One region of the Cupriavidus taiwanensis LMG 19424 genome, then DNA from elsewhere that is predicted to be linked to it. Evidence: riboswitches for the same ligand, from Rfam matches in the RefSeq annotation. Region 1 holds a riboswitch; the other holds the start of a gene.
The links. A riboswitch is a leader RNA that binds a small molecule or an ion and turns the genes downstream of it on or off. The one in region 1 is predicted to bind glycine.
Positions count from the first base shown of each region.

Region 1 (8,562 bases):
GGATAGTGGTCAGCGAAGGGCCACTCCAGGGCCAGAAAAAGCAAGCCGAGCGTAAGCGGCCAGAAGGTTTCCTGCAAAACTGAGAGTTCTGTATGAGCGACGTCCACAACGAACACCCCGAGCACGAGTCTCCCATCAAAACCCCGAAGCAGTTGATCGCAGTCGTGATCGCGGCGTTCCTGGTGCCGATCATCGTGATCATCCTGCTGGTCAACTTCGTCGGACACGGCTCGACCGAAAGCGCTGGCGCCAGCACCGCCGCCGAAGCCGTCAACGATCGCATCAAGCCGGTCGCCTCGCTCGAAATCAAGGATCCGAACGCGCCGCGCGTGTTCAAGACCGGCGAACAGGTCTACAAGGAAATCTGCGCCGCCTGCCACGCCACCGGCGCGGCGGGCGCGCCCAAGCACGGCGCCGCCGGAGACTGGGCCGCGCGCATCGGCCAGGGCTTCGACGGCCTGATGAAGTCGGTGCTCGGCGGCAAGGGCGCGATGCCGCCGCGCGCCGGCAGCACGCCTGACGACTACACCGATTACGAACTGGCCCGCGCCGTGGTCTACCTGGCCGACGCCGGCGGCGCCAAGTTCCCCGAGCCGCCTGCCCCGGCCGCTGCCGCGCCGGCCACCGCCGCAGCGCCTGACGCCGCCGCTCCGGCTGCCGCGGCGGCGCCGGCCCCCGCTGCGCCGGCGGCTCCGGCTGCCGCTGCCGCCCCCGCCCCGGCCGCCGCTGCCGCGGCGCCGGCAGCTGCTTCGGCCGAAGTGGGCAAGAAGGTCTACGAACAGGTCTGCGCCGCCTGCCACGCCGCCGGCGTGGCCGGTGCGCCCAAGTTCGGCGACAAGGCCGCCTGGGCGCCGCGCCTGAAGGAAGGCATGGATGCCGTCCACAACTTCGCGCTCAAGGGCAAGGGCGTGATGCCGCCCAAGGGCGGCTATGCCGGCCCGGACGCCGACGTGATCGCCGCGTCGGACTACATGGCCAACGCCGCCAAGTAAGCCGGTCTGACCGCAACAAAAAAAACCCGCGCATCTCGCGCGGGTTTTTTTTCGTCCAGCCGCAAGGATCGGTGTTTAGGGTTACACCACGCGCGAGTAGCGCGGCACGATGCGGATCGGCCGGGTGCCGTCGTTGGCGGCGCGCACGCCGTTGTCGGCAGGCTGGGCGGCGTCGTCGCGCAGGTAGCGGTCGAACACCATCGCCACGCGGCGCACCAGCAGCCGGCCCAGCGGCGTGACGGTCAGGCGGCCGGGCTCGCGGCACACCAGCCCGTCGGCAGCCAGGCGCTCCAACTCGGCCAGTTCCGCGGCGAATGCCTCGTTGAAATCGATGCCATGGCGCGCCTCGATGGCGGGGAGATCGAGCACGCCATGGCACATCAGGTCGCCGATGATCTCGCGCCGCAGGTGGTCGTCGCCCGTCATCGCCACGCCCCGCGCCAGCGGCAGGCGGCCCTGGTCGAGCGCGCCGTAGTAGTCGTCGAGCGTGCGCGCGTTCTGCACGTAGCGCCCCGCGATCGCACCGATGGCCGAGATGCCGAGCCCGACCTGGTCGTAGCCGGCGTGCGTCGAATAGCCCTGGAAATTGCGCTGCAGCCGGCCCTCGCGCTGGGCCACCGCGAGGTCGTCATCGGGCAGCGCGAAGTGGTCCATGCCGATATAGACGTAGCCCTCGGCGGTCAGCCGCTCGATGGTCGAGACCAGGATGTCGAGCTTCTCGCCGGCCGGCGGCAACGCCTGTTCGTCGATGCGGCGCTGCGGCTTGAACACGTGCGGCAGGTGCGCATAGCTGTAGACCGAAAGCCGGTCCGGGCGCAGCGCCAGCACCTGGTCGATGGTGCGGCCGAAGCGCGCCGCGGTCTGGTGCGGCAGCCCGTAGATCAGGTCCAGGCTGACCGAGCGGAAGCCCAGCGCGCGCGCGGCGTCGACCACGGCGCGGGTCTCCTGGAACGGCTGGATGCGGTGGATGGCCTGCTGTACCTCGGCATCGAAATCCTGCACACCCAGGCTGACGCGATTGAAGCCCAGTTCGGCCAGCAGCGCCATGCGGTCCCGGTCGACCCGGCGCGGGTCGATCTCGATCGAATGTTCGCCCTCGCCAGCCAGGTCGAAATGCGTGTTCAGCAATGCCATCACGCGGCGCATTTCGTCCGGGTTCAGGAAGGTCGGCGTGCCGCCGCCCCAGTGCGACTGGATAACCTGGCGGCGCGCGCCCAGGCGCCCGGCCACCAGCGCCATCTCGCGCCCCAGGTAGCTGACGTAGCGCGCACTGCGGCCGTGGTCGCGGGTGATGATCTTGTTGCAGCCGCAGTAGTAGCAGATGTTCTCGCAGAACGGGATATGCAGGTATAGCGACAGCGGCGCCGGCGCGTCGGCGCGGCAGGCGTCCAGCGCATCGTGATACAGCGACAGGTCGGGACCGTTATGGAACCGGTCGGCCGTCGGGTACGAGGTATAGCGCGGACCGTTGCCGTCGATGCGCCCGGCCAGCGCGCGGAAGTCGGAGAGCGCGCGGCGGTCGAGCGCGGGGGAAGTCATGGCAGACGGGTTCATGGGGGGCGCGGGGGAATGGGTATGCGACACGTCATCGTAGGACCGGGCCGGCGCCCGCAGCTTGACCGCCGTCAAGCCCGGCACGGACCGGCAACAACGCTGCCTGCCGGGATGCGCGCGGACGTCACATTGGCGTCATGTGTAGCGGATACGCTGCGCGCCACCACGCCCGCGCGATCCGTCCTTGCCAACCATGTCACGTCCCTCTCGATCCACCACGCCCGCGCCGTACCCACCGCTGCGCGCACACCCGCCGGCAGATGCGGGTCGACGCCGGCTGCTGGCCGCGAGCGGCATGGCGCTGGCGCTGCCGGCGGTGCCGGTGGGTTCCGCCCTGGCACAGGCGCCGCGCACGGTGGTAGTCGGCCATCTGGTCGACCGCAGCGGCGCGCAGGCTGACCTGGCGCGCGATTACCTGGCCGGGGCCAAGGTCCTGTTCGACGCCGTCAATGCCGCCGGCGGCGCGATGCGCATCCGCCATGTGGTGCGCGATGCCGACCCGGATCCGCGCCGCGCGCTGGCGCAGGCGGTGTCGCTGGCCGATAGCGAACAGGCCGGGTTGCTGTTCGGTCCCGGCGACCGGCTGCTGCCCGTGCTGGCGTCTTCGGCCGAACTGGTCCGGCGCGGCATCCAGATCGTGGCACCGCTGTCAGGGCTGGCGCTGTCCGCGGACAATGTCTGGTTCACGCGCGCCGACTACCAGGCCGAACTGGACGCCGCCGCGCAGCAGTTGCGCGGCTACGGGCTGACGCACATCGCGCTGGCCGTGGCACCGGATTTTGCCGTGTCGTCGCTGGCCCGGCTGGAGGCGCAGACCGGCACCCGGGCGGTGGTGCTCGAAGGCACCGGCGAAGCGGCGGCGCGACGCATTGCCGCCGCGCGCCCGGGCGCGGTGATCGTCGCCGGCGACACCCTGGCCTATGCCGGTCTGGGCCGGGCACTGGCCGCGCAGGGTTGGTACGGGTTCCTGGTCGGCCTGTCCTCGGTCAGCGCCAATGCCGCGCGCGAGATCCTCGGCCGCGGCTACGCCGGCGGCCTGGTGCTGACCCAGGTAGCGCCGGGCCCGCAGCAGGCCACGTTGCGGGTGGTGAAGGAACACGTGGCGCGCATGAAGCAATACCTGGACGAGCCGCCGTCGCCGGCGACCCTGGCGGGCTATATCGGCGCCGCCTGGCTGGCGCGGTCGCTGCAGGGCGCGCGCCCGGGCGGCACGGCGGAGCTGCGGCGGGCGCTGCAGGGGCGCGTCGACGTGGGCGACTTCACGCTGGATTTCACGCACGGGCAGCGCGGCTCGCAGTACGTGACACTGGCGGTGACAGGCGCGCGCTAGACGTTGCTAGGGCGCCGGGCACGCTCAGCCGGCGACCGCCTTGCCACCATTGCCCAGCAGCGCCTTGAGCGCGCCGAGGCGGTCCTTCGGGCTCATTGCCGGGGTTGCGTCGACCGGCGCGGGCGCCTCTTCCAGCTTCATCTCGCCGATGAAGCGCGACGGCTGGCACGAGTAGGTCTCCCGCGCGCGCTTGCGCTTCTTGCACCAGCTGATCTGCAGGCTGCGCTGCGCGCGCGTGATGCCGACGTACATCAGCCGGCGCTCTTCCTCGATCTTCTCGTCGGTCATGTCGTCGTCTTCGCGGCAGTGGGGCAGGATCCCCTCTTCCACGCCGACCAGGAACACGTGCGGATATTCCAGTCCCTTGGAGGCGTGCAGCGTGGACAGCCGCACGGCGTCGGGATCTTCCTCGCGCCCTTCGAGCATGCTCATCAGCGCCACGGTCTGCGTCAGCTCGAGCAGGTTCTTGCCTTCGCTGCCGAAGCCGTCGGCGTTGTCGTAGCCGGTGGCTTCCTCGCCCTCGGCCGCTTCCGGCTTGGTGCCCTTGCGCTTGAGCCATTCGAGGAACTCGAGCGTATTGGTCCAGCGCGACTGCGCCTGCCGTTCGTCGAAGCTGTCGTACAGGTAGGCCTCGTAATGGATGCCGGCCATCAGGTCGTCGAGCACCTCGGTGGCCGGGTCCTTCGCCGCGCGGTCGGCCAGCCGCACCATCGATTCACAGAACACGCGCAGCGGCTCCAGCTGGCGCGGCTGCAGCTTGCCCTCGATGCCCCCCATCATCGCCGCCTCGAACAGCGACACCTTGGCCTGCCCGGCGAACGTGCCCAGCACTTCGAGCGTGGTGTTGCCGACGCCGCGGCGCGGCGTGGTGATCGCGCGGATAAAGGCGGGATCGTCGTCGGGATTGGCGATCAGGCGCAGGTAGGCGCAGATGTCCTTGATCTCGGCCTTGTCGAAGAAGCTCTGGCCGCCCGACAGCACGTAGGGGATGCGCTCGCGCCGCAGGATCTGCTCGAACAGCCGCGCCTGGTGGTTGCCGCGGTACAGGATGGCGTAGTCGCGGAACTGCGCGCGGCGCTCGAACTTGTGCGCCGACAGGCGGAACACCACCGACTCGGCCTCGTGCTCCTCGTCGTTCATCGGGTGGATGGCAATGGGATCGCCCATGCCGTGCTCGCTCCACAGCTTCTTGTCGAACAGCTTGGGATTGTTGGCGATGACCGCGTTGGCCGCTTCCAGGATGCGCACGGTGGAGCGGTAGTTCTGCTCCAGCTTGATGACCTTGAGGTTGGGGAAGTCGGTCTGCAGCCCGCGCAGGTTGTCCAGCGTGGCGCCGCGCCAGCCATAGATGGCCTGGTCGTCGTCGCCCACCGCGGTGAAGGCCGGCGCGCGCAGGTGCGAGCCGCCCGCCAGCAGCTTGAGCAGCTGGTACTGGCAGGCGTTGGTGTCCTGGTACTCGTCGACCAGGAAGTAGCGCAGGCGGTTCTGCCACTTGAGCCGGACCGCTTCATCGCGCGCGAACAGCTCCGCCGGCAGGCGGATCAGGTCGTCGAAATCCACCGCCTGGTAGGCGTTCAGCGTGGCGACGTAGTTGCGGTAGACCAGCGCGGCCTGGTGCTCGTCGGCATTGGCGGCCTGCGCGATCGCGGCCTCGGGATCGACCATGCCGTTCTTCCACAGCGAGATCGTGCTCTGCACGCCGCGGATCAGCTTCTTGTCGGTGGTACCCAGCTGCTCCTGGATCAGGCCGAAGCAGTCGTCCGAATCCATGATCGAGAACTGCGGCTTGAGGCCGACGTGCTCCGCCTCCATGCGCAGGATCTGAACGCCCAGCGAGTGGAAAGTACAGACCGTCAGCTGCTTGAGCGGGATGCGCTTGCCCTCGCGCGTGGTCTTGCCCTCCATCAGCTTGGCGATGCGCTCCTGCATCTCCTTGGCCGCCTTGTTGGTAAACGTGACGGCGGCGATATGGCGCGGCTCGAAACCCTTGTCCTCGATCAGATGCGCGATCTTCTGCGTGATCACCCGGGTCTTGCCGGAGCCCGCGCCGGCCAGCACCAGGCAAGGTCCGTCCAGGTAGCGGACGGCTTCGGATTGGGCGGGGTTCAGGCCATGGGTCATGCGGGCAGATGTCGGGGCGGCAGCGGAATCGAGGAAAAGAAGGGATTTGCCGGCATCCCGTCACCCGGGGCTGCGGCAAAGCCGTCGATGTTAACACGCGCGCCGCGGCGGGTCAGTCAGCGCAAGCCGCGCGCGCGGGCCCGGCTGTGTCACTGGCGTAACACTTCGTAAAGACCGGAGCCAATGACATAACGCGACACTCTAACCAGTGTGTCCCCCGGTCCGCCGGATCGCTCGGGCATGCACAAATCATCACATCGGAGCCAACAATGAAAACCCTGCAAACTTTGACCAAGGTGACCCTGATCGGCATGACGGTCGCGGCCTTTGCCGGTTGCGCGGACATGACCCCGAAACAACGTAATACCGCCATCGGCGCAGGTGCCGGCGCGGTGGGCGGCGCCGTGCTGACGGACGGCAGCGCCCTGGGTACGCTGGGCGGGGCGGCAGTGGGCGGTGTTATCGGTAACGTCGTCACCGACGACAAGAAGAAGTAAGCACTGTCGCGCAGCGGCGGGTACGGCAGCCTCTGCCTTGGTTTGACAAAGGCGGGGGCCTCCCGTACATTGCGCGCATCCGACCGGGAGAGCGCGCATCGCCTGCGCCGCCGAAGGGGTATCACCCGAAAACTCTCAGGCACCACGGACCGGTCGGATCGGCATGCAACATGCACACGATGCATGCCGCACTCTGGAGAGCGGCACCCGCCATTCGTGGCGAGCGTGCCCACCGAAGGGGCGCGCGAGGACTGGAATCCGCAGGATCCGCCTCGTAATCTCTCAGGTATCGAGGACAGAGGGGTCATCCGCCGCAGCGGATTGCTGGCCATATCGGCTGGCGATCGTTGCGGCGGATGACCCTTTTTTGTTTTCGCCAACCGAGACTGCCCCCGAGGATTCCATGACGCTCCAGGCCACGCCCCTCAACGCTATCCACCGCGCCCTCGGCGCCCGCATGGTCGACTTCGGCGGCTGGGACATGCCGGTCAACTATGGCTCCCAGATCGAGGAGCACCATGCCGTGCGCAACGATGCCGGCATGTTCGACGTCTCGCACATGTGCGTGGTCGACCTCGCCGGCCCCAATACCCGCGCCTTCCTGCGCGGCCTGCTGGCCAACAACGTCGACAAGCTGCAGACCCCGGGCAAGGCACTCTATTCCTGCATGCTTGACGAGCACGGCGGCGTCATCGACGACCTGATCGTCTATTTCTTTGCGGAAGACCGTTTCCGCCTGGTCGTCAACGCCGGCACCGCGGTCGGCGATATCGACTGGATCCGCGCCCGCAACGAGGCCACCGGCAGCGGCGTGACCATCACGCCGCGCCGCGAGGACGTTGCGCCCGCGGGCGTGCCGCCGCTGGCGATCGTCGCGGTGCAGGGGCCCAATGCCCGCGCCAAGGTCTGGAGCACCTTCCCGTCGACCCAGCCTTCCGACGCGCTCAAGCCGTTCAACGCGGTGGTGGTGCAGGATCCGGCCCTCGGCGAAGTGATGGTGGCACGCACCGGTTACACCGGCGAAGACGGCTTCGAACTGGTGGTACCGGCCGCCAGCGTCGCCGGCCTGTGGGAAAAGCTGCAAGCCGCCGGCGTGCGCCCGGCCGGCCTGGGTGCGCGCGACACGCTGCGCCTGGAAGCCGGCATGAACCTGTACGGCCAGGACATGGATATCAAGGTCTCGCCGCTGGATGCGGGCCTGGCGTGGACGGTCGACCTGCAGAGCGAGCGCGACTTCACCGGCAAGGCGGCGCTGGCCGCGGCCGGTTCGCGCCAGCAGTTTCTCGGCCTGATCCTGCGCGACAAAGGTGGCGTCCTGCGTGCCCACCAGAAAGTCATCACCCCCGCCGGTGACGGCGAAATCACCAGCGGCACGTTCAGCCCCTCGCTGTCGCAATCGATCGCGTTCGCGCGCCTGCCGCAAGGCGTGAACGTGGGCGACACCGTGCAGGTGGAGATCCGCGACCGCAAACTCAACGCGACTGTGGTTAAACTGCCGTTTGTGCGTCATGGCAAGGCACTCGTGAGCTAAGGGAACGCCCCGCTCACCCAACGGTCGCCCTCGCCTGCCGGCAACGTTGCCGGGCAGGCATCACCCAACAAGAAACAGATCTGAATCCGGAGAACCTTCATGAATTTCCCCGCTGACCTGAAGTACACCGAGTCGCATGAGTGGGTGCGCGTCGAAGCCGACGGCACGCTCACCATCGGCATCACCGACCACGCCCAGGACGCGCTGGGCGACATCGTCTTCCTGGAGCTGCCCGAAGTGGGCAAGGCGGTCGGTGCCGGCGACGCGCTGGCCGTGGTCGAGTCGGTGAAGGCCGCTTCCGACATCTACGCGCCCGTGGCCGGCGAAGTGATCGCCGTCAACGAGGCCGCCACCGCGGCGCCGGAAAGCGTCAACGCCAACGCCTTCGACGCGTGGCTGTTCAAGCTCAAGCCGGCCAACGGCGACGACGTCAACGGCCTGATGTCGGCCGACGCCTACAAGGCCAGCGTCGGCGCCTGATTTTCGTCATTCCCGCGCAGGCGGGAATCCAGTGGCTTGCTTGCGCCGCTGAAAAAG
Region 1 is NC_010528.1:3,236,225-3,244,786, forward strand. It holds gene RALTA_RS15005 (c-type cytochrome) at 93-992, shown strand; gene hemN (oxygen-independent coproporphyrinogen III oxidase) at 1,074-2,546, opposite strand; gene RALTA_RS15015 (ABC transporter substrate-binding protein) at 2,842-3,876, shown strand; gene RALTA_RS15020 (UvrD-helicase domain-containing protein) at 3,901-5,997, opposite strand; gene RALTA_RS15025 (glycine zipper 2TM domain-containing protein) at 6,267-6,494, shown strand; glycine riboswitch at 6,569-6,656, shown strand; glycine riboswitch at 6,678-6,803, shown strand; gene gcvT (glycine cleavage system aminomethyltransferase GcvT) at 6,898-8,025, shown strand; gene gcvH (glycine cleavage system protein GcvH) at 8,125-8,505, shown strand.

Region 2 (8,562 bases), on a different contig from region 1:
ATTGGCATCGCGCAGGTAGCTGCCGGTGGTGTTGGAGCGGTCCTGCTGCCAGTAGGCGGCGGTGAACTGCGCCTGCAGCGTGCTGGTGATGTCGTAGCCGAGCTTGAGCTTGAGCTGGTCCTGCACCGTGTGCGTGACGCCCTCGCTGTTCACGCCCATCACCACGCGGTCGCGCCCGCTCTGGTCCTGGTCGAAATAGGCGCCGGAAACCGGCGTGTCCGCCGCACCAGCGGGCCGCGTCGAGCGCGACGCGGTATAGAAGCTGAGCGGCTGGCTCTTGCTGTCCTGCCGGTCCACGCTGACCAGCCACGAGAACGGGCCGACACGATCGCCCACATAGGCATTGGCATGCACCCCGTTGAAGTTGTCGTGGGTGCCGTACAGGCCGAAGCGCTGCGTGAACAGCTGCACGCTGGCATCGCCCTCGAACTTCTCCGGCGTGCGCGTGGTAATCAGCACCGTCGCGCCCAGCGAATTGCCGGGATACAGCGCCGAATACGGCCCGTACAGCACGTCCATGCGCTCGATCTCGGCGGCATTGACCAGCGACCAGCGCGGCGGGAAGCTGAAGTCCGAGCCGAGCAGGTTGGACAGCAGCAGCCCGTCCGCATAGACCAGCCCGCGCGCCGACTGGCGCGAACTGGTGCTGCGCACCGAGATGATCGAATTCATATCGCCGATAAAGCGCTTGCGCACGGCGAGGTTGGGCGCGTACTTGAGCGCGTCCTCGGTATTGACCACGTTGAAGTCGGCCATGCGCGTGCTGCTGATGCCATACGCCGGCGCCGGCGTGTTGGGCGGGATCGCCGGCGTCTCGGCACGGTCGGGGCGGGCCGATACCACCACCTCCTGCAGCGGCGCGGGCGCCCCCACGGCTGCCTCCACCCCTTGGGCAGCGGCCACGGCGGGGCCCATCAGCACTGCCGAAGCGGCCAGTGCAATGCGATGTTTCTTCACGGAATACCTTGTTGTCGTCGTTATGGGCTCGCTACGCCTGCGCAGCATCAGGCGCTCCTCCCCGGACCTCCCTGCTAGCGGGCGCTGACATTTTATGGGGCCGCAAGCCGCGGGCCGATGCGACATAGCGACGCGCCTTGCACGGTCATATCCATATGCATCGGTGTTAACCCGCATATCCAATACGGAGCCTTGTCACTACATTGCCCCGACTGGCCTCCAGCCAGCGTGATGCAGGGAGAGACTGTCGCGGCGCCCGCCGCGCACGGCGCCGAAGGAGCAACCGCCCCGGAAACTCTCAGGCAAAAGGACCGGCATCACCCGTCAGTGCACTCTGAAGAATGCCGGACGCCATCGTCCGCCCGGCATACCGAAGGAGCAAGCGCGCCCCGCCCCCGCGGCAAGGCGCCGCGAATCTCTCAGGTCCAGAACAGAGGGGGCGTCCGCCACGCATGTCGCGTGCGGACTCCTACCCTTCGACGTTCCTGGATCCTGCAGATCATGAAGACAATCGCTGTCATCGGCGGTGGCATCACTGGTGTCACCACCGCCTACGCGCTCGCCCGGCGCGGATTCTCCGTCACGCTGTTCGAGCGGCACCGCTACGCCGCCATGGAGACCTCGTTCGCCAACGGCGGGCAGCTCTCCGCTTCCAACGCCGAGGTCTGGACCCACTGGTCCACGCTCGTCAAGGGGATGAAGTGGATGCTGCGCAACGATGCGCCGCTGCTGATCAATCCCCGGCCCAGCTGGCACAAGCTGTCGTGGTTCGCCGAGTTCATCGCGTCGATTCCCCACTATCGCCGCAACACCATCGAGACCGCTCGCCTGGCCATCGCCGCGCGCGAGCACCTGTTTGCGTGGGCGGCGCAGGAAGGCATCGACTTCGACCTGAAGCGGGCCGGCATCCTCCATATCTACCGCGACCGCGCCGGCTTCGAGCATGCCGGCCGGGTCTCCGCGCTGCTGGCGCAAGGCGGACTGGAGCGGCGCGCCGTGACCCCGCAGGAAATGCGCGCGATCGAGCCGACGCTGGCGGGGTCGTACTACGGCGGCTACTTCACCGAAAGCGATTCCACCGGCGACATCCACAAGTTCACCAGCGGCCTGGCCGCGGCCATTGCGCGCCTGGGCGTGCGCTGCCTCTACGGCCAGGACGTGCGTGCAGTAAAAACAGACGGCAAGCGCGCCACCGTCACCGTGCAGGATGGCGCCGACACGGCCACCTCCACCTTCGACGGCGCCGTGATCTGCGCAGGCACGGCAAGCCGCGCGCTGGCGGCCGGGCTGGGCGACCGCGTCAACATCTATCCGGTCAAGGGCTATTCGATCACCGTCAACCTGGCCGACGACGCGAGCCGCGCGGCGGCGCCGACGGTGAGCCTGCTCGACGACGAAACCAAGCTCGTCACCAGCCGCCTCGGCGACGACCGCTTCCGCGTCGCCGGCACCGCCGAGTTCAACGGCACCAACCGCGATATCCGCGCCGACCGCATCCGCCCGCTGGTGGACTGGGTGCAGCAGTGCTTCCCCGGCGTCAGCACGCGCAGCGTGGTGCCGTGGGCCGGGCTGCGGCCGATGATGCCCGACATGCTGCCGCGCGTGGGTCGCGGCCGCGCGGCCTGCATCTTCTACAACACCGGCCACGGGCATTTGGGGTGGACCTTGTCGGCGGTGACGGCGGACATGGTGGCGGGGGTTGTGGACCAGGCGCTGGGAAGCGCGCCGGCGATGGCGGTTCCGGCCGCTATTTCTGCACCTGCCTGATCGCGCGCTCGCGCGACGCCTGCATGTCCTGCATCAGCCGGTACGCCGCGTAGTACTTGTAGATATTGCGCACATAGGTGGTGGTCTCGATGCCGATCTTCTCGGCCACCACGATCTCGACATTGTTGAACCACTTGTCGGGATCCAGCCCGCGCGCCGCCGCTTCCTTGCGCATCTTGGCGATATTGCCCGGCCCGGCGTTATAGCTGGCAAAGGCGAACAGCGGCCGGTTCGCCTCCGAGAAATGCGCGTCGGGGAAGTACTTCGTCATCAGCCGGTCCATGTACTTGGCGCCGGCGTGGACATTGGCTTCGGCGATCCGGATGTTGCCGACATTCAGTTCCTTGCCGGTGGCCGGCATGATCTGCATGATGCCGACCGCGCCGACATGGCTGCGTGCGTCCTGGTTCAGCTGGGATTCCTGGAAACCCTGCGCGGCCAGCATCAGCGGATCGAAGCCATAGTCCTTGCCGTACTTCTCGAAGAAGGCGATGGTCTGCTGGAAGCGCTTGTACTCAGCATCGTCGGTATTGTTCTTGATCTGCTTGATGCGCAGCATGGTCTGCTTGAGCCGGTACTCCGCACCGCCCTGCTTCTTGACGAAGTTGACGTAGAAGTCTTCGATCGCCTGCCGCAGCTGCGGGCTGTTCTTGCGGTAGGCCCAGCCGGTATAGCTGCCTTCGCGCACGGCCAGGTCTTCGCGCACCTTGATGTTGGGCAGGATCTGCGCCCACGTCGCGGCCTTCCAGTCATCGACCACCAGGATCTGCAGCACGCCCGCGTTGAGCATCTCGAGCGCGTCCTCGTCCTCGAGCGCGTCGGGCAGCATGACCAGCTTGATCGGCGCCTTGCCGGCGCGGCGCAGGCCGTCGTTCAGCACGGTCAGGCTTTCGAAATAGCTGCTGGCGCGCCGTACGTGCACGGTTTTTCCGGCGAGATCGTCGAGGCGCTGCAACGGCGGCGCCTTGGGCCCCGTGATCACCAGTTCGCGCACCGGCTTGCGGTCGCGCGGCGCGGTGAAGTCCACCTGCTTCAGCCTGCTTTCGGTCTCGGTCAGGTTGCCGGCGGCGATATCGCCAAGCCCTGCCATCAGGTCGGGCAGCAGCCGGTCGCGCGTGGTCGGGATGATGATGATGGTCAGCGGGCGCTTGCCGAGCTGGTCGGCGTATTTCTTGTTCAGGTAGCGCTCGAAGTCACGCACCAGCTCCGCGGTCAGTCCGCGCTCGCGGCCCTTGTCGCTGAAGTAAAGCGTGCGGCTGTACGGCACGAGTACGCGGATGACGCGGCTCTTGAGCATCACGTCGAAGTCGCCGGTACGGGGCTTGTTGGCAAGGTTCAGGCCGCGCGGCTTCGCGGGAGTGTCCTGGCCTGTCGCAGCGGTAGCGGCAGGGGCCGATGCCGCGGCTGGCGGATTTTGCGATGGCGCTTTTTGCTGGGCCAGGGCAGCCGGCCCGCAAAGGCTGAGCGCGCCCATCAGGCCAGACACAAGGAGGCCTGCCAGCCAACGGGAAGGGCGGACAGCGGACATGGCGGGGGTTGCAAGCCGCGCAAGCAAGCGCGCGGTTTGCCCATATGGAGTCTAGGCGCCAAATGGGGAGTTGCAAGCCGGGGAGTTGCAAGCCGGGGAGTTGCAAGCGGGGGAGTTGCAAGCCCGGAGCAAGTACGCGGCCGCCACTTCGCGCAACATCGCCTGGCCTGCGCCACGGGCATTCAGCGAGGATGACTTCTCGCCGCAGTACGGCTATGTCAAACCACCCCCTCTTCCCGCAACCGCGCCAACGCTTCCTTCCCAATACCCAACTCCCCATACACCTCCGCATTGTGTTCCCCCACATCCGGCCCGGTACGCGGTGACGGCGGCGCGTAGCCCGAAAACCGCGGCACCACGCAAGGCGCCGGCACCGTGCCCAGGTCTGCATCGGGCAGCCGCACGATGGCCTGGCGCGCCACCATCTGCGGGTCTTCGACGATATCGGCGATGCTGAACACCTTGCTGAACGGCACCTGGCATTGTTCCAGCCGCGCCGCGGCGGCGGCGTAGGGCTGCGCGGCGAACCACTCGGCGATGCAGCCGTCGAGGGCTTCGATATGGCGCACGCGGCCGGCGTTGGTGGCGTACTCCGGTGCCTGGGCCAGTTGCGGTGCGCCCATGGCTTCGGCCAGCCGGCGGAAGGTGGCATCGGAAGAGGCCACCACGGTGACCCAGGTGTCGTCCGCCGTGCGGTACATGTTGGACGGCGCGGCGTAGGTGGTGCGGTTGCCGGCGCGCTGGCGCACATGGCCGAGCTGTTCGTATTCGATGGCGAGCGGATCCAGCAGGCGGAACAGTGCCTCGGTGGCGGCCAGGTCGATCTCGCGGCCGGGCTGGGCTGGCCTGGCGCGCTGCTCCGCCACCGCGGTGGCGATGGCGAAGGCGCCAAACAGGCCGGCGATCATGTCGCCTACCGGGTAGTTCATATGCATTGGCCCGCTCTGTGCCGTGCCTGCGAGATTGGTGAAGCCGCTCCTGGCTTCGAAGATGCGGGCAAACCCCGGGCGCGTCGCATCCGGCCCGGTCTGGCCGAAGCCGGTCAGCCGCAGCACGATCAGCCTGGGGTTGGCCGCGTGCAGCGTTTCAAGATCGAGTCCCCAGCGCGCCAGCGTGCCGGTGCGGAAATTCTCCACCAGCACGTCGAAGCGCGGCAGCAGGCGCAGGAAGATCTCGCGGCCGCGCGGCGTGCGCACGTCCAGCGAGATGCCGCGCTTGCCGCGGTTGGTCACTTTCCAGTACAGCGCGTGGTCCCTGGTGACGGGCTCGAGTCCGCGCAGCGGATCGCTGCCGTCGGGCAGTTCCAGCTTGACCACCTCGGCGCCCATGTCGGCGCACAGCGTGGCGGAAAACGGCGCCGCCACCACGGTGGCCATGTCGAGGATGCGCAACCCGGCAAGCGGGCCGTTGCCCGGTGCTTCGGGCGATACAGGCTGTGCGTTGGTGTCTGGCATGCGGGTCTCCGGCGGCAAGGTTGTCCGCTGCAAGGTGGCAGGCGGCCGGCCGGGGCGCAAGTACGGTTTCGCTGTGCGGAACTGTCGTGCTACAACAGTGACGCCCCCATTTCCGGATCCCAGCATGGAACCCAAGCAACCACCGCACAGCATGGACCGCAACCCGGAACCCCTGCCCGGCCTGGCCAGCGAGGACGCCCTCGCCACCGATCGCCAGTTCGCCACCAACCTGTCGCGCGGGCTCGAGGTGCTGCGCGCCTTTACGCCGTCCAGCCCGGTGCTGGGCAACCAGGACATCGTGGCGCGCACCGGGCTGCCCAAGGCGACGGTATCGCGGCTCACGTACACGCTGGGGCTGCTGGGTTTTCTCAGCCGCGTGCCCGGCAACCAGAAGTACCGGCTCGGCGCGGGCGTGCTGGCGCTGGCTTACCCGATGCTGGCCGGTCTGGCGATCCGCCAGGTGGCCCGGCCCTATATGGAGGCCATCGCGCGCGAGACTGGCTGCACCGTGAACCTGGGCATGCGCGAGCGCCTGTCGGTGGTCTACGTGGACAGTTGCCGATTGGATCCGGGCAACTTCTACCAGCCGGACATCGGCAGCACGCGCCCGCTGCTGGCCAGTGCCATCGGCCGCGCGGTGCTGCTGGCGTGCAGCGCGGACGAGCGCACGGCGCTGCTGAACCGGCTGCGGGTCGAAGACCCGCAGCGCTTCAGCCAGGAGCGCCAGATGTGGACGGAGGACCAGAAGCATTTCCGCGCGCACGGCTATTGCCTGAGCCGCGGCGAATGGCGGCCCGAGATCCATGCGATCGCGGCGCCGTTGCGCCAGTCGCTGCACGAGGACCCGTTCGCGCTGAACTGCACCATCGCGGCATCGCGCAATCGCGACAACCTGCTGGAGCGCGAGGTGGCGCCGCGGCTGCGCGAAGCGGTGCGGCAGATCGAACTGAGCTGCGCGCGCTGACCCCTCACGGGACAGCGGCGCGCCAGCGCAGCCTGCCGGCAATGCCGCCGGCAGGGCCAAGGACCAGCGGCCCGCCAGAGGCCTGCATGAGACCGACCTCGCGCCCGGCAACGTCCCGGGCGCAGGCAACCAAGGAGACAAGATGGATGCCTTTTACCCGTTGCGCCGGCTCGCTGCCGGCATGCTGGCCTGCGCCGCGCTGACGCCCGCGGCGACGCTGGCCGCCGCCGACGACGCGGCGCGCTTCCCGGACCGCCCGGTGCGGATCATCGTGCCGTTCTCGGCGGGCGGCGTGGTCGACTCGGTCACCCGCATCACGGCCGAGAACATGGCCAAGGTGCTGCAGCAACCGGTGATCGTCGAGAACAAGACCGGCGCCGGCGGCGCCATCGGCGCCGACCTTGTCGCCAGGTCTCCTGCCGACGGCTACACGCTGCTGGCGGTCAGCCCCAGCTACGTGGTTGGCCCGCTGCTCAACCCGTCGATCCAGGGCAAGGGCGGCAAGGACTTCCGCGCCGTGGCCGGCATCGGCGCGGTGCCCAACGTGATCGTGGTGCCGGCCTCGTCGCCGCTGCGCACGCTGCCGCAACTGCTCGACGCCGCGCGCAAGCAGCCGGGCACGCTGACCTATGCCAGCGCGGGCATCGGCACCTCGAACCACCTGTCGGCGGAGTTGCTGGCGCAGATGACGCACGTCAAGCTGACCCACGTGCCCTACAAGGGCCAGCCCGAGGCCCTGAGCGACCTGCTGGGCGCGCGCGTCTCGATGATGGCGCTGACCTCCGCCATTGCGCGCCAGCAGGTGCAGAGCGGCAAGCTGCGCGCGCTGGCCGTGACCTCGTCCAAACGCACGCCGGTGCTGCCGGACGTGCCCACTGTGGCCGAGGCGGCGCCGCTGCCTGGCTATGCAGTGGGCGGGTGGTTCGGGCTGGTGGCGCCGCAGGGCACGCCGGACGCGGTGGTGCGCAAGCTGGCCGACGCCGCCGCGCGCGCCACCGCCGACGCTGCGACCGCGCGCCGCCTGGGCGAACTCGGCATGGACCTCGGCCCGCAATCCGCGGCCGAGTTCGACCGCTTCCTCGATGCCGAAACGAAGAAATGGACCGGCGTGCTGAAGACCGCCGGCATCACGGCACAGTAGCCGCGCCCCCACCACCCTCCATCCACCACCGGAACCCCTCCATGATCCGCGACTCCGCCCGCCAGCAAGCACTGCTTGCCGAACTTCGCCGCTTCGTGCTGGAAACCTGCATCCCGCTCGAGGCGCAGATCGACCAGACCGATGTCATCCCCGAGCCCGTGGTCGAGCAGATGCGCCGCCTCGGCCTGTTCGGCCACAGCATTCCGGAGGCCTACGGCGGCGCCGGCCTGACCACCGAAGAGCTGGCGCAGGTGAACATCGAGGTGTCGCAGGCGGCCACGGTGTTCCGCGCCCGCTTCGGCGGCAACACCGGCATCGCCGCGGAATCGCTGGTGGCCGACGGCACCGAGGCGCAGCGCCAGCGCTACCTGCCGCAGCTGGCCTCCGGCAAGGTCACCGGCTGCTTCGCGCTGACCGAACCGGAAGCCGGTTCCGATGCCACCGCGCTGCAGACCACGGCCAGGCAGGACGGCGACCATTACGTGCTGAACGGCAGCAAGTGCTTTATCACCAATGCGCCGATCGCCGACCTGTTCACCGTATTCGCCCGCACCGACCCCGGCACGCCGGGCGCGCACGGCATCAGTGCCTTCCTGGTCGAGCGCGGCACGCCGGGCCTGAGCACCAGCGAGCCCGAACGCAAGATGGGCCAGCACGGCTCGCCCGTGGGCGACGTCTACCTGAAGGACTGCCGCGTGCCGGCCAGCGCGATCGTCGGCGGCAAACCCAATGTGGGCTTCAAGACCGCAAT
Region 2 is NC_010530.1:353,805-362,366, reverse strand. It holds gene RALTA_RS17335 (TonB-dependent receptor) at 1-957, opposite strand, end outside; glycine riboswitch at 1,183-1,281, shown strand; glycine riboswitch at 1,282-1,401, shown strand; gene RALTA_RS17330 (D-amino acid dehydrogenase) at 1,456-2,724, shown strand; gene RALTA_RS17325 (MltF family protein) at 2,705-4,252, opposite strand; gene RALTA_RS17320 (CaiB/BaiF CoA transferase family protein) at 4,471-5,706, opposite strand; gene RALTA_RS17315 (IclR family transcriptional regulator) at 5,831-6,670, shown strand; gene RALTA_RS17310 (tripartite tricarboxylate transporter substrate binding protein) at 6,813-7,811, shown strand; gene RALTA_RS17305 (acyl-CoA dehydrogenase family protein) at 7,853-8,562, shown strand, end outside.
Region 2: another riboswitch for glycine. It lies ahead of RALTA_RS17330 (D-amino acid dehydrogenase); the one in region 1 lies ahead of gcvT (glycine cleavage system aminomethyltransferase GcvT).